Regions from separate parts of the Oceanisphaera avium genome, predicted to be linked through region 1. Evidence: predicted binding sites of a transcription regulator. Region 1 holds the regulator's gene; the other holds the start of a gene.
The links. Region 1 encodes MetJ, which represses methionine synthesis genes. Its sites were predicted from a motif close to AGANNTCTAGANNTCT; they were not measured.
Positions count from the first base shown of each region.

Region 2: a site for MetJ is predicted at 3,339-3,354, ahead of metA (homoserine O-acetyltransferase MetA). Genes of this name have one in related genera too.

Region 1 is NZ_CP021376.1:2,435,266-2,442,166, reverse strand. Features, by position in the region: gene CBP12_RS11180 (aspartate ammonia-lyase) at 1-1,042, shown strand, start outside; gene metL (bifunctional aspartate kinase/homoserine dehydrogenase II) at 1,288-3,729, opposite strand; gene metB (cystathionine gamma-synthase) at 3,732-4,889, opposite strand; gene metJ (met regulon transcriptional regulator MetJ) at 5,073-5,405, shown strand; gene cysQ (3'(2'),5'-bisphosphate nucleotidase CysQ) at 5,487-6,317, opposite strand; gene CBP12_RS11155 (nucleoside deaminase) at 6,737-6,901, shown strand, end outside.
Region 2 is NZ_CP021376.1:2,584,377-2,591,277, reverse strand. Features, by position in the region: gene metH (methionine synthase) at 1-658, opposite strand, end outside; gene CBP12_RS11945 (cation:proton antiporter) at 898-2,187, shown strand; gene metA (homoserine O-acetyltransferase MetA) at 2,368-3,312, opposite strand; gene CBP12_RS11935 (CinA family nicotinamide mononucleotide deamidase-related protein) at 3,454-4,638, shown strand; gene CBP12_RS11930 (phosphatase PAP2 family protein) at 4,723-5,427, opposite strand; rRNA gene rrf (5S ribosomal RNA) at 5,567-5,681, opposite strand; rRNA gene CBP12_RS11920 (23S ribosomal RNA) at 5,846-6,901, opposite strand, start outside.

The DNA of each region.
Region 1 (6,901 bases):
AAAATTAGGCTTTGAGTATGGTCAGTATGCTCACTTACATCCTAATAACGATATTAACCGCTCGCAGTCTACTAACGACGTTTATCCTACCTCTGCGCGCCTGGCTATCGTGTTTGCCGCTCAAGAGCTGATGGTCACGGTAGCTAACTTAAAAGAAAGCTTAGCGGCTAAAGGTCAAGAATTTGCCGACATCTTAAAGATGGGTCGGACCCAGATGCAAGATGCGGTACCGATGACCTTAGGCCAAGAGTTTGATGCCTTTGCTGCCGACTTAGCCGCAGAAAACGCCAGCATAGATGAAGCTTGCTTGCAGTTATGTGAAGTGAATTTAGGCGGCACCGCTATCGGTACCGGCATTAATGCGCCAGCGGGCTATGCTTGCTTAGCAGTCAAAGAGCTGGCTGATATTAGTGGCTTGCCCGTGCGCTTGGCACCTAACCTCATTGCCGCCAGCTCTGATATGGGCGCCTTTGTTACCTTCTCTGGCACGCTAAAGCGTTTAGCCGTTAAGCTATCAAAGCTAAGCAATGACTTGCGCTTATTATCTAGCGGCCCGCGTACCGGTTTTGCTGAGATTAATCTGCCCGCCATGCAGCCTGGCTCTTCTATTATGCCCGGTAAAGTTAATCCCGTTATTCCAGAAGCCATGAACCAAACTGCGTTTCAGGTAATGGGTACGGATATGACCATTACCATGGCCGCCGAAGCCGCGCAGTTGCAGCTTAATGCCATGGAGCCATTGATCATTTATAACCTGTTGAATAACTGTCGTATCTTAAGCAAGTCTATTCATATGTTGGATGAGCTGTGCATTCGCGGCATTACCGCTAACGAAGAGCGCTGTACTTTCCATGTAGAAAACAGCATCGGTATCGTCACCGCCTTAGTGCCACACATCGGCTACGATAACGCCAGTCGCATCGCCGGCCAAGCGCTATTAAGCGGCTTAGGTGTGGCAGAATTAGTACTTAAAGAAGAGCTGTTAACTGAAGAACAATTGGCAGAAATCTTATCACCCCGAGCCATGATCCACTGTGGCTGAGATACCTGCGAAGTAGGAAGAGTGAGGAGGAAGGTGTGGCGTGAAGCGTGAAGCGTGAAGCGTGAAGCGTGAAGCGTGAAGCGTGAAGCGTGAAAAAGCTTAAAGAAACTCCTTCCTCCGCACCAATAAAAAAGGCTCCTATCTAGGAGCCTTTTTTATTGGTGCGGAGCGAATGGGTAAAACGTGGGGAGTAAAAGCTAATAAAATCAGGCTTTGGCTCTTCACTCTTCCCGCCTCACAGTCTTTTAAAGACTGGCCAGCAATTGCCATAAATCTGCTTGCATAGCACCTGCAGTCACTGCGCGCCCCGCTCCTGGCCCTTGAATCACTAACGGGTTTTGTCGGTAATGAGTGGTCTCTATGGCATAAATATTATCGCCAGGGCGCACATGGGCAAAGGCATGATCGCTAGCCACAGTGGCTAACCCTACCTCGGCCTCTCCTAGCGTCGTGTTAAAGCGAGCAATGTGGCGCAATTTAGCGCCGGCCTGTTGCGCCTTAAGCAACTGCTCTGCCATGGGCGCATCTAATTCACTTAAACGCTCAAAAAAGGTGTCTTTATCAATGGCCATCAATGACTCGGGTACCAAGTTTTGCACTCTTACTTCATCGGGGTCTAAATCAAAGCCCGCCTCGCGCGCCAAAATCACTAGCTTGCGCTGTACATCTTGACCGTTGAGATCTTCTCTAGGGTCGGGTTCGGTTAAACCTTGCTGCCAAGCTTGTAATACCAGCTCAGAAAAAGGCTGACTGCCATCAAAGTGTTGAAACAGCCAACTTAAGGTGCCGGAGAAAATGCCACTGATCTCACGCACGGCTTCGCCCGAATGCTGCAACTGCTTTATGCTGCTTTGTACTGGCAAGCCGGCTCCCACAGTTGCATTACCTAAAAATTGTACATCATGTTCAATTAAGCTTTGCTTAAGCGGCACATACTGATTTTGCGGCGCGGCGCCGGCTAGTTTGTTAGCTACGATTAAATGGATGCGCTGTGCAACCAATGCCGGATAATAGCGCACCAGCTCAGCAGAGGCGGTAAAGTCCAGCGCCACTAATTGATCAAAGCCGTGCTCAGCAATCTCTTCTAACCAGTTAGGCCATTGCACAGGCTCTGGCTGAAAATCATGTAATACTTGCTCAGCACTTAAGCCTTCGCTAGAGAGCACGCCTCCTTGAGAGTTAAAAGCACCAAACAAGGTTAATTGTACATTAAGCTGCTGCTCAAGATGGGCTTGCTGAGCTTGGTATAGCTTAAGCCACGCTTGGCCTATATTACCGCGGCCAAACAGAATTAAGCCAATGCGTTTAGGGCGGCTAAAAAGGCTATTATGCAAGCGCTGTAATAAGGGCTCTAACACCATTTTTCGCACCACACTCACTAGGCTTAAGCCATTTTTAGCGGGCTGAATAAACTCCAGCGGTTGCTCATTGAGTGCATGATAAAAATGCAAACACTGCTCAGGCTGGGAAGTCACTCCTTTACCGACCAAGGCCACCAGTGAAAAGCCTTCTCGTTGTTGTAAGTCTTCGAAGCCACCGGCAGGTTGGTGATCGCGCAATAAGGAAAAAGCTTGTTGCGCTTGCTCTGGGGTATAAGCAATTTGCCATAGTTTACGCTCAGGGCGGCGTTTACAGGCTAAGGGCACTAACTCACGGTGGGTTAACCATTGCGTTAGCGCATTGACGCGCTCTTGGTAGCGATCTGAAATACTCATTTCAATCAGTACGGTATCGTCCACTGAAGTCACGATACGGGCGCCAGGATCGCGAGGATCGTGGCGCAAAATACGGGTTTGGCCATCGCCTGGATGATAACTGCTGCGCAGTAATAATTGTTGGCGACTCTCTACTACCGGGCCAAGAGTACGATGGTGTAATACTGATGAACCGAGTCGGGCTAGCTCAGAGGCTTCGGCCAACGATAACCGAGATAACAATTGCGCCTCTGATACCCGCCGCGGATCAGCACTAAACACCCCCGCCACATCACTCCAAATAGTGGTGTGCGAGCTATCTGCTAAAGCGCCTAGTAAAGTGGCGCTAAAATCTGAGCCATTACGCCCTAATAAACGGGTACGCCCTTGCTCGTCACTGGCAATAAAGCCGGTCACCACTAACCGCTGCTCTGGGTAGCGCGCTAATAGCTCGGTTAATAACTGGCGAGAGCGGTCATCGTCTACTTGTACGGGTGAGCCAGATACTCGTAAAAAATCGCGAGCATCAATGGCTACGGCAGGTAAATCTTGGCTACACAAGAGGGCACTTAATAAGCGCGACGACCATAGTTCGCCAAATGCCTGAATAAAATTACGCTGATGTTCATCAAGTCGTTGGCTTTCTAAGACATAAGCGATGGTATTAATATCTGCATCCAAGGCCGCTTGTAAGGGGTGCCCAAGAGGCTCGGCTAGCGTACTGGTTATTAGCGCTTGCTGATAACTGTAAATACCTTCTAGCGTAGTGGCGGCGGCACTGTCTCCACTATCAAATAAATTTAATAGCTCAATTAAGCGATTGGTGGTCTTGCCCGAAGCCGAGACCACTATCAGAGCATCGGCGGGTGCTTCGCTGCGAATAATATCAGCCACCCGCTGAAACCCAGGCGCGTCGCTTAAGCTACTGCCACCAAATTTATGCACGCCCCGTTGCTGAGCAGGCAGCCCTTCTTGGCTTGGATGCAAAGTCATTATTAGTTGAGTACCTTAAATCCGTTTTCTAAGTCGGCAATGAGGTCTTGAGCATCTTCAATGCCTACCGATAACCGTAGCAGTTGATTACTAATGCCGGCCGTTAACCGATCAGCTTCTGGCATAGCTGCATGGGTCATGGTGGCGGGATGGGCAATTAAGCTTTCTACACCGCCTAAAGACTCCGCCAAACAAAACAGCTGCAGCTCGCCTAAAAAGGCGCGCATGCCTGCCTCATCGACATTTAACTCAAAGCTCAGCATAGCGCCAAAGCCTTTTTGTTGGCGCGCAGCCACCTCATGACCCGGGCTGTCGGGTAAGCTTGGATGATAAATAGCTTTTACTTCGGAGCGAGTCTGCAAATACGCTAAGATAGCATCAGCGTTTTCACAGTGTTGGCGCATTCTTACGCCCAAAGTACGTAAGCCTCGTAGCGTCTGATAGTTATCAAAGGCCGGACCCGTTACGCCTAAGCAATTAGCCCACCAGCGCAGCTCTTCGGCCAGCTCAGCGTCGGCGGCGATTACAGCCCCACCTAAGGCATCAGAATGGCCATTAATATACTTAGTGGTGGAGTGCACCACTAAATCGGCACCAAGCGTTAACGGCTGCTGTAAAATGGGCGATAAAAAGGTGTTATCTACCACGCTCATGGCACCCACTTCCCTAGCGGCGCTACACAAGGCGGCAATATCGACGACCCGCAGCAAGGGGTTAGAAGGCGTTTCAATCCACAGCATCTTGGGCTTTTTTGCCATGGCGGCGGCCATAGCGGCGGCATCGGTTTGATCTACGTATTCCACTTTAAAGTGGCCTTTTTTAGCAAAGGCATTAAATATTCTATGGGTGCCACCATAGCAGTCGTGCGGGGCAATTAATAAATCATCGCTGTTAAGCTGCGAGGTAATAATCAGGTTAATAGTACCAGTGCCATTAGCCGTTACTGCGCCACCGGCGCCTTTTTCCAATTTAGTGAGCGCATCAATTAAAGTTTGGCGAGTAGGATTGCCCGAGCGGGCATAATCAAAACGGCGCTGTTTACCAAAATTTTCAAAGGAAAAGGTGCTGGTTAAATAGATGGGGGGCACGACGGCACCGTGCTGAGAATCCGTGTCAATGCCGGTACGAACCGCATGAGTTTGAGTCTGATAATCTGGCATTTATTCTCCTTTGCCCCGAGGCGGCTTAATTATAAAAGTCACTATTGCTTTCGCGCACAGTAACCCAGCGCAAGCGAGACGTCAAGCCACCTAGACGGCCAGGTGTTTAAGCTGTTGGATTGCCAATATAATGTGTAAGAGTTACAATCTTGCTCGAATTTTTAACCTTGATGCGGGTAGATAATGAAAACTGATTGGAACGGCGACTATATCAGCCCTTATGCCGAGCACGGCAAAAAAAATGAACAAGTAAAAAAGATTACCGTGTCTATCCCTCTCAAGGTATTAAAGATACTAACCGATGAGCGCACCCGTCGACAGGTTAATAACTTGCGTCATGCCACGAATAGCGAATTATTGTGTGAAGCTTTTCTGCATGCCTATACCGGACAACCGTTGCCTGATGACGAAGACTTGCGCAAAGACGTGCCTGATCAAATCCCTGCCAGAGCGCGCGATATTATGGCAAAACTTGGCATTGAAATTGAAGACTTCGAAAGCGACGAACAACTATAGCCGCACTAAAAAAACCGCAGACTACTAATTTTCGTCTGCGGTTTTTTATATTTGTTATTTAGGCCGCTAAGTAGCTAATACCTAATAGTCGCCATTACCTTCTGGCCTAATGAGAATTTGTGACCACCTTAGCTCAGGATCCCCAAGCGTAATAAAATTGGGATTAATTAAAGTGTGGCGCAAATTATAAGTTAAAGGCTGCAGGTACAAATCGCGAATACGCCCACCTGCTTCTTCCACTATGCATTGTGTCGCTCCGGTATCCCACTCACCCGTAGGGCCAATACGCATATAAATATCCGCCCCGCCTTCTGCCACTAGGCAAGACTTTAAAGAGCTGGAGCCAAGCGGTACTAACTGGTAATTAATCTCATCCGTTAAACGGGCGCGTACCCAATCAACATTTTGGCGTCTACTTACCGTAATGCGCAGTGTCTCTAATGACTGGCGACTATCGTAATGGCTGGCAAAGATACGTTGCACCTGCCCCTGACTTTCTTTGAATGCACCTTGGCCACGCACCGCGTAATACAGCAAGTCATTAACAGGACCAAATACCACGCCCAACACCGGCTCACCCTCTGCCATTAACGCAATCATGGTAGAAAAATCGCCACTTCCAGCAATAAACTCTTGAGTTCCATCCAGCGGATCCACTAGCCAGTAATAAGGCCAGCTTTTACGCTCTGCTAGCGAGACTTCACTGCCTTCTTCCGATAGTACCGGCACATCGGCAATATCGCGCAGCGCCTGTTGTAAAAACTCATGAGCGGCTAAGTCGGCATCTGTTACCGGACTATTATCATCTTTATTAAGCGCTTTATAATCACCACTATTATAAAGCGATAAAATCAAGGCACCCGACTGGCGAGCAGCAGCAATAACACTGGGCAACAAGGCAGAAACATCCATATTTACTCCTTTTTATCGAGCCACATTTGCAGCCAACACCCACACCGTGAGATACATCTTATCCACACTCGAAGTTGATTTAATAAAATAACTCACACCTCACAAAAAGCTAAGGTTCATCTTTTTAGCAAAGCACTGCGCTTTAAAAACTTAACAACCTGCAAGCTACTTTACTGTAATCGCAGTTTGCCAGAAAGCACTAGCTAAAAATATAAGTGAGCCGGCATAACCGATTGCTGCTCACATTTAATACGATTAAAGAGTCATTTTGTCTGTGATTTCCTGTTGTGGCTGCGATTAGCTATGATCACCGAGTTTTAGCGAGGCCTTAGCTTGCCAAAGAGGATGACTAACCACTAAATTAAGAGCCAGCCTAAAGGCACCTCTAACACAGGCATAACAATATAAAGGAGCAACAAATGAATGATAAAAGTTTAATACAACGTGCCGTGGACTTGGCATGCGAGAGCGTGGCACAAGGCGGAGAGCCCTTTGGCGCAATTTTAGTCCAAGACGGAAAAGTATTAGCCGAAGCCATGAACCAGGCCCATGTGGATCACGACCCCACCGCTCATGCAGAAATT
Region 2 (6,901 bases), 150 kb from region 1:
CATCGGTAATGGTGCCAGAGATCATCACCGGAATCCGAGTTCCTAGTGTGTCGAACAACGTTTCAATAGCAAACACGGCAGCTTTCGCATTTAGCGTATCGAAGATGGTTTCGATCATGATCAGATGCGCGCCGCCTTCAATGAGCGCTTGCGTCGCTTCAGTATAAGCGGCCACTAATTGATCGAAGGATACGTTACGGTACCCCGCATCATTCACATCTGGGGAAATAGACGCGGTACGGTTGGTAGGTCCTAATACGCCTGCTACAAAGCGCGGCTTATGGGGCTCTTTAGCAGTCCACTCATCGGCGACTTTACGGGCTAATTTTGCCGCTTCAAAGTTCATTTCAGCCGCCAGCGATTCCATTTGATAATCGGCCATGGCGATATGAGTGGCGTTAAAGGTATTGGTTTCTACAATGTCAGCACCCGCGGCGAAATAATCACTGTGGATCTGGGCAATTAACTCGGGCTGGCTAAGCACCAACAGATCGTTATTACCTTTAACATCAGAGGGCCAATCAGCAAAGCGCGCGCCACGATACGCAGCTTCATCCAGCCGGTGAGACTGGATCATGGTCCCCATGCCCCCATCTATAATAAGAATGCGTTCGGCTAGCGCCTGTTCAAGCTGGGAAAAAACGGGGGATCTGGACACTGTTGACTCCTGTTACAACCTAGTTCCGTGGGCTTTCGTCATGTTATCACACAAAGCTTAATTAGAACGCTAGCGCTCTACGTCTATGACTATAAAAATATTTTTTATTACTAAAACTGCATAAAATTAGCTCAGTTTTTATAGTGAAGACTTAGGCTTTAGGGCACAATATGCTGAGCGGGCTCAGACTCGCGACTATGCTTGCTATTATAATAAAATAACCCATCGGAACCCTGCACATGAGCGTCTATTACACTTTATGTATTTTGGCGGCGATGGCGATCACCATCGCCTTCGTCAACCAATACATAATGAAGATACAAACCACCATTGCCATTACTTTTGGCGCGCTAATCATTTCTATTTTAATGCTAATTCTTGGCAAAACCACTTGGCCAGAGTTACAAGAACACGCCATTACTACGCTAGAAACCGTCGATTTTGGCGAGTTTTTGCTACAAGGTATTCTTGGGTTCTTGCTGTTTGCGGGCGGTCTGGGCATTAATTTACCGGCCATGAAAAGCCAAAAATGGGAAATTTTTATTCTCGTTATCTTTGGCGTACTTATTTCCACTGTGGTCGTGGCCGGCGGATTATGGCTTTTAGCCCAAGTGGCGGGCATTCCCTTATCGTTTGTTTATTGCCTGTTATTTGGCGCGCTTATTTCCCCTACCGACCCTATTGCAGTCCTCGCTATCGTGAAAAAATTAGGGGCGCCTGAACAAATTGCCATACAAATTGAAGGCGAGTCTTTATTTAATGATGGTATTGGCTTAGTTATCTTCTTAACTATCTTCGCCGTGGCCTTTAGTGGCACCGAGGCCACCTTTGGCTCTGTGCTCACACTATTCACTCATGAAGCCATCGGCGGCATTATTTTTGGTGGTCTATTAGGCTTAATGGCGCACTTAATGATCAGTGCCACCGATGATGGCTCCATGGAGCTATTAATGACCTTATGTATTCCTACCGCCGGCTTTGCCTTAGCCAATATGTTGGGCGTGTCAGGTGCATTAGCCATGGTGGTCACCGGTATTATGATTGGTAACTGGACACGCTATACCGGCTTTTCTGAGCAAAGTGAAAAATACCTGGATGAATTTTGGCATTTGTTGGATGAATTTTTAAACGCACTGTTATTTTTGCTTATTGGCCTGGCCATGTTATTGGTGGAGTTTCACTGGCAAGCGTGGATTTTAGTACTAGGGGGCATACCGCTCGTACTGGCGGGGCGTTTTCTTAGTGTCTCTTTACCTTATGTTGGCTTTCGCCGCTTTAGAAGCTACAACAAGTTCTCCATTAGGATCTTAACTTGGGGCGGTTTGCGTGGCGGTTTATCGTTGGCAATGGCGCTGTCTATCCCAGCAGGAGTAAAACTGGGTGCCAATGGTAATATTGAACTGCGTGACGTTATTTTGATGATGACTTACGCCATTGTGCTGTTCTCTATTATTGTTCAAGGCATGACCATTACCCCCATGATAAATAAAGCCAAAGCCGCTGAAAAAGCCGGCTTTCCAATTGAGTGATGCAGTGAGAGGTGAGCCGTAAGTTATGAGAAGCAATAAGGCCTAACGCTGCTTACTTCATTACTCGCTTAGTCACTATTCGCTTAGTCACTTCGGATAAAAAAGCCCCTCACTTAAGTGAGGGGCTTTTTTTAGACTTATCTTGCGCACCTTTTGCTTTATATCTCGTTGTTCACCGACTTAATCTCTGGTCAAGGCCTCACCGGTGGCATTGAGAGTATTTAAATCATACGGCGTTAGCTGGTACACATGGTAATTCAACCAGTTAGCAAACAATAAGTGACCATGGCTGCGCCACGTCGCCCGCGGCAAATTAGTGGCGTTATTATCAGGGTAATAATTTTCTGGCATCACAGGTGCTATCCCTACTTCAAGATCGCGGCGATACTCATTATCAAGCGTGTGGGCGTCATACTCTGGATGGCCGGTAACAAAGACTTGGCGTCCATCAGGGCTGGCCGCTAAATATACCCCGACCTTCTCTGAGGCGGCGAGGATTTTAAGGTCGGTTTTCTCTCGTAATAAAGCAATAGGAAAATCGGCATACCGAGAGTGGGGAGCCAAAAACACATCATCAAAACCGCGAACCAGCGGATCATAACCGCCTAAATTTTGATGTTCATATACGCCAGATAATTTTTCTAAACGCGTACGTTTATCTAAACCATATAAGATTTTTAAGCCCGCTTGCGCGGCCCAACATAAAAATAAGGTAGAAGTAACATGACTTTTTGCCCAAGCTACTATTTGCTCTATTTTTTCCCAATACACCACATCACAAAAATCCGTTAAGCCTAGCGGAGCACCGGTAATTATGAGTCCGTCGTAAAATTGGTCTTTAATTTGTTCGAAGTCGTGATAAAAACTTTCAAGGTGCGACTGGGGCGTATTTTTAGAGGGCCGGTCGTCAATACGCAATAAATCCACATTAATTTGCAGTGGCGAATTAGACAACATGCGCAGTAATTGATTTTCAGTTTCTATTTTCTTAGGCATTAAGTTAAGCAACAGTACCCGCATCGGGCGGATTTCCTGATTCACCGCACGGGTTTCTGTCATCACAAAGATATTTTCTTGAGACAGCACATTCGCCGCTGGCAAGCGATCGGGAATTCTAATAGGCATGAGCTTACTCCAGTACAACAACACTAAGAAATCTAGACATCTAGAACTCTACAACAAAGTAGCTAATCTTGTCATCCTTAACATGTCTCTAAGGCCAAGATACGGTAAAATCATCCTAACACCCTTGAAGGAAAGATTATTATGGAACCTGTTATTGAGCTGGTGAGCACAGGCGATGAAGTGTTAACCGGATTAATTACCGATACTAATGCCGGTTGGTTATCCCAATTCTTATTAGAGCAAGGCTGGCAGGTGCGTCGCCGCTTTACAGTAGGAGATGACAAAGCGGATTTAGTTGAGCTATTTAAGCAGCGTAGTCAGCAGGCAGACATAGTCATCGTTAATGGCGGCTTAGGGCCCACTTCTGACGATATTAGCGCCGAAGCTATGGCCGAAGCCGGTGAAGTCAGTCTGGTGCTCAATCAGCATTGGCTTGAGGTGATGCAACAAAAATATGCTAACCGCAATCGAGAAATGCCTAACAGCAATAGTAAGCAAGCACTACTGCCTCAAGGTGCTGAGCTAGTGGATAATCCGGTTGGGACCGCGTGCGGCTTTGCTGTTAAATTAAATCGCGCCACTTTTTTCTTTACGCCTGGCGTGCCCTCCGAGCTCAAAGTCATGATGGATAAAGAAATTTTGCCACGATTGCGTCATCAATTGGGCGAAAATGGTCGTAGCCAAGTGCGCCGCTTCTTCTTATTTGGTCTATCAGAGTCAGGGCTAAGCGATAAGTTAGATACCCTCGATTGGCCAACGGGTATTACCCTTGGCTATCGCGCTAACCTGCCTACTATAGAACTAAAACTAATTATCGATACTGAAGACTGCGAAGCCATTCGCCACGCCGAACAACAGTTACTTGCCAAGGTCGGCACTCATCTCATCGCTCGAGATACCATGGACTTTACTACCAGCTTAGGTCCAATGTTAATCGATAAAGATCTAATGGTATTTGAAGATGCCAGTGGTGGGCGACTTACCGATACTATCAGTACTATTACTCGCGAATTTGAAGGCCACTATATTGCAGGTCTACCCGATGACGCCCAAGACTTAGCACACTGGTTAAATAACTCAGCGCGTCCCCTTACTCTTGCTATTGGCGCTGCGGGTCCAAAGGGCATCCCCGTAGCGTTGAAAACGGCTCAAGGTTGTCAGGTACAAACGCTACAAATGCACTTTCGAGACCCCCTCTCTCAACGTCGCCTGTTAGCGTTTAGTGCCCTCGATATGCTGCGCCGTTATCTGGAAAATGAAACGGTAATGATTGATTATGACATCTTGCCCTGCAGCGAGCGTTTTACTTTGCCCGCCTCACTTTAATCATCAAGCTAGCGCAATAAAAAGGGCGACTTAACGTCGCCCTCAATGTTTATTTAACAACATAACCTCATGTGTTACGCCTTCTCAGCCTTGTAGTCGCCACTTCAACAATAATTTTTCAATAGGGCGTATCATTAGCTCACTAAACTTATCGGCAAGTGGCGTATGAAACAACCAAGCACCGGTTATTAATGCCAGCGGAATAGAGCCACAAATAAAATCAGTAAACCAATGAGCACCGGACATGACTCTAGGCATCGCTAATACAAGCACTAAAGGTGCCACTATATATAAATAGCGACGCGGAAAGCGATAAATGGCAAACAGCAAAAAAGTAGCAAAACCAATCCCATGATCACTTGGAAAAGAATCACCCGAGGCATCTTTTCCTTTTATGTTGGGCACTAATAAGCTCACTCGCTCAGCATTTTCATAAACTATCGTGGGACTAGGGCGCTCGATAGGAAGCGCACTGCCTATGGCGGCTTGTAATGAAAAACAGCCCGCCATCAGCACTAACAAACATCCTATCTTAGCGCGCTCACGCCCCTTAAGCTGCCAGGCATAAGAAAAGACAAAGCCTGCCATTAATAAGGCCACAGCGCCGTCTATCCAGCGCTGATTCACAAAGGCAACTAAATAAGCAAAACCTGGCACGCTAAGCAGCTTGGCATTAAACCACCAAAAGATGCTCTCATCTATCCCTTGCCAATAGCCAAAAAACCACGAGAAAAATAATAATAAGGCCAGCACATGCAGCCCAAACCAACCTTTAATATCCCAATGCATCTTTGCCTCGTTAAGGGGTTAGTATCATCACACCAAGAGTGCAGCATAAATAATAATACGACTAAGTGCTGCTAAGTTTTATAATATTAAGGTCAATAAAAAAGCCCGACTCTTTCGAGTCGGGCTTTTTGAATTTGGCGCCTGGCAGTGACCTACTTTCACATGGCATCTGCCACACTATCATCGGCGCGGCTGCGTTTCACTACTGAGTTCGGCATGGAGTCAGGTGGTTCCACAGCGCTATGGCCGCCAGGCATAAATGGTATCTGGAAAGCGACCGCCAGGGATGGCGGAAGTGCAGAAAATGCATGGAGCAATTTTTCTGCCTGATGTTTGGTTATCGTACTGTTGAGTACGGTAATCTGAATAATTTGTTTGTTGCTCTTGAGCGCAAGGTCTCACACTTCTTGGGTGTTGTATGGTTAAGCCGCACGGGTCATTAGTATTGGTTAGCTCAACGCCTCGCAGCGCTTACACACCCAACCTATCAACGTTGTCGTCTCCAACGGCCCTTCAGAGGGCGTAAAGCCCTTGGGATGACTCATCTTGAGGCTCGCTTCCCGCTTAGATGCTTTCAGCGGTTATCGATTCCGAACGTAGCTACCGGGCAATGCATCTGGCGATACAACCCGAACACCAGGGGTTCGTCCACTCCGGTCCTCTCGTACTAGGAGCAGCTCCTCTCAATCATCCAACGCCCACGGCAGATAGGGACCGAACTGTCTCACGACGTTCTGAACCCAGCTCGCGTACCACTTTAAATGGCGAACAGCCATACCCTTGGGACCGACTTCAGCCCCAGGATGTGATGAGCCGACATCGAGGTGCCAAACACCGCCGTCGATATGAACTCTTGGGCGGTATCAGCCTGTTATCCCCGGAGTACCTTTTATCCGTTGAGCGATGGCCCTTCCATTCAGAACCACCGGATCACTATGACCTACTTTCGTATCTGCTCGACCTGTCCGTCTCGCAGTTAAGCTGGCTTATGCCATTGCACTAACCGTACGATGTCCGACCGTACTTAGCCAACCTTCGTGCTCCTCCGTTACTCTTTAGGAGGAGACCGCCCCAGTCAAACTACCCACCAGGCACTGTCCGCAACCCCGATAAGGGGCCAACGTTAGAACATCAGACATACAAGGGTGGTATTTCAAGGATGGCTCCACCACGACTGGCGTCATGGTTTCACAGCCTCCCACCTATCCTACACATGTAGGGCCAATGTTCAGTGCCAAGCTATAGTAAAGGTTCACGGGGTCTTTCCGTCTAGCCGCGGGTATACGGCATCTTCACCGCAAATTCAATTTCACTGAGTCTCGGGTGGAGACAGCGTGGCCATGATTACACCATTCGTGCAGGTCGGAACTTACCCGACAAGGAATTTCGCTACCTTAGGACCGTTATAGTTACGGCCGCCGTTTACTGGGGCTTCAATCAAGAGCGTCACCCGAAGGCTAACCCCATCATTTAA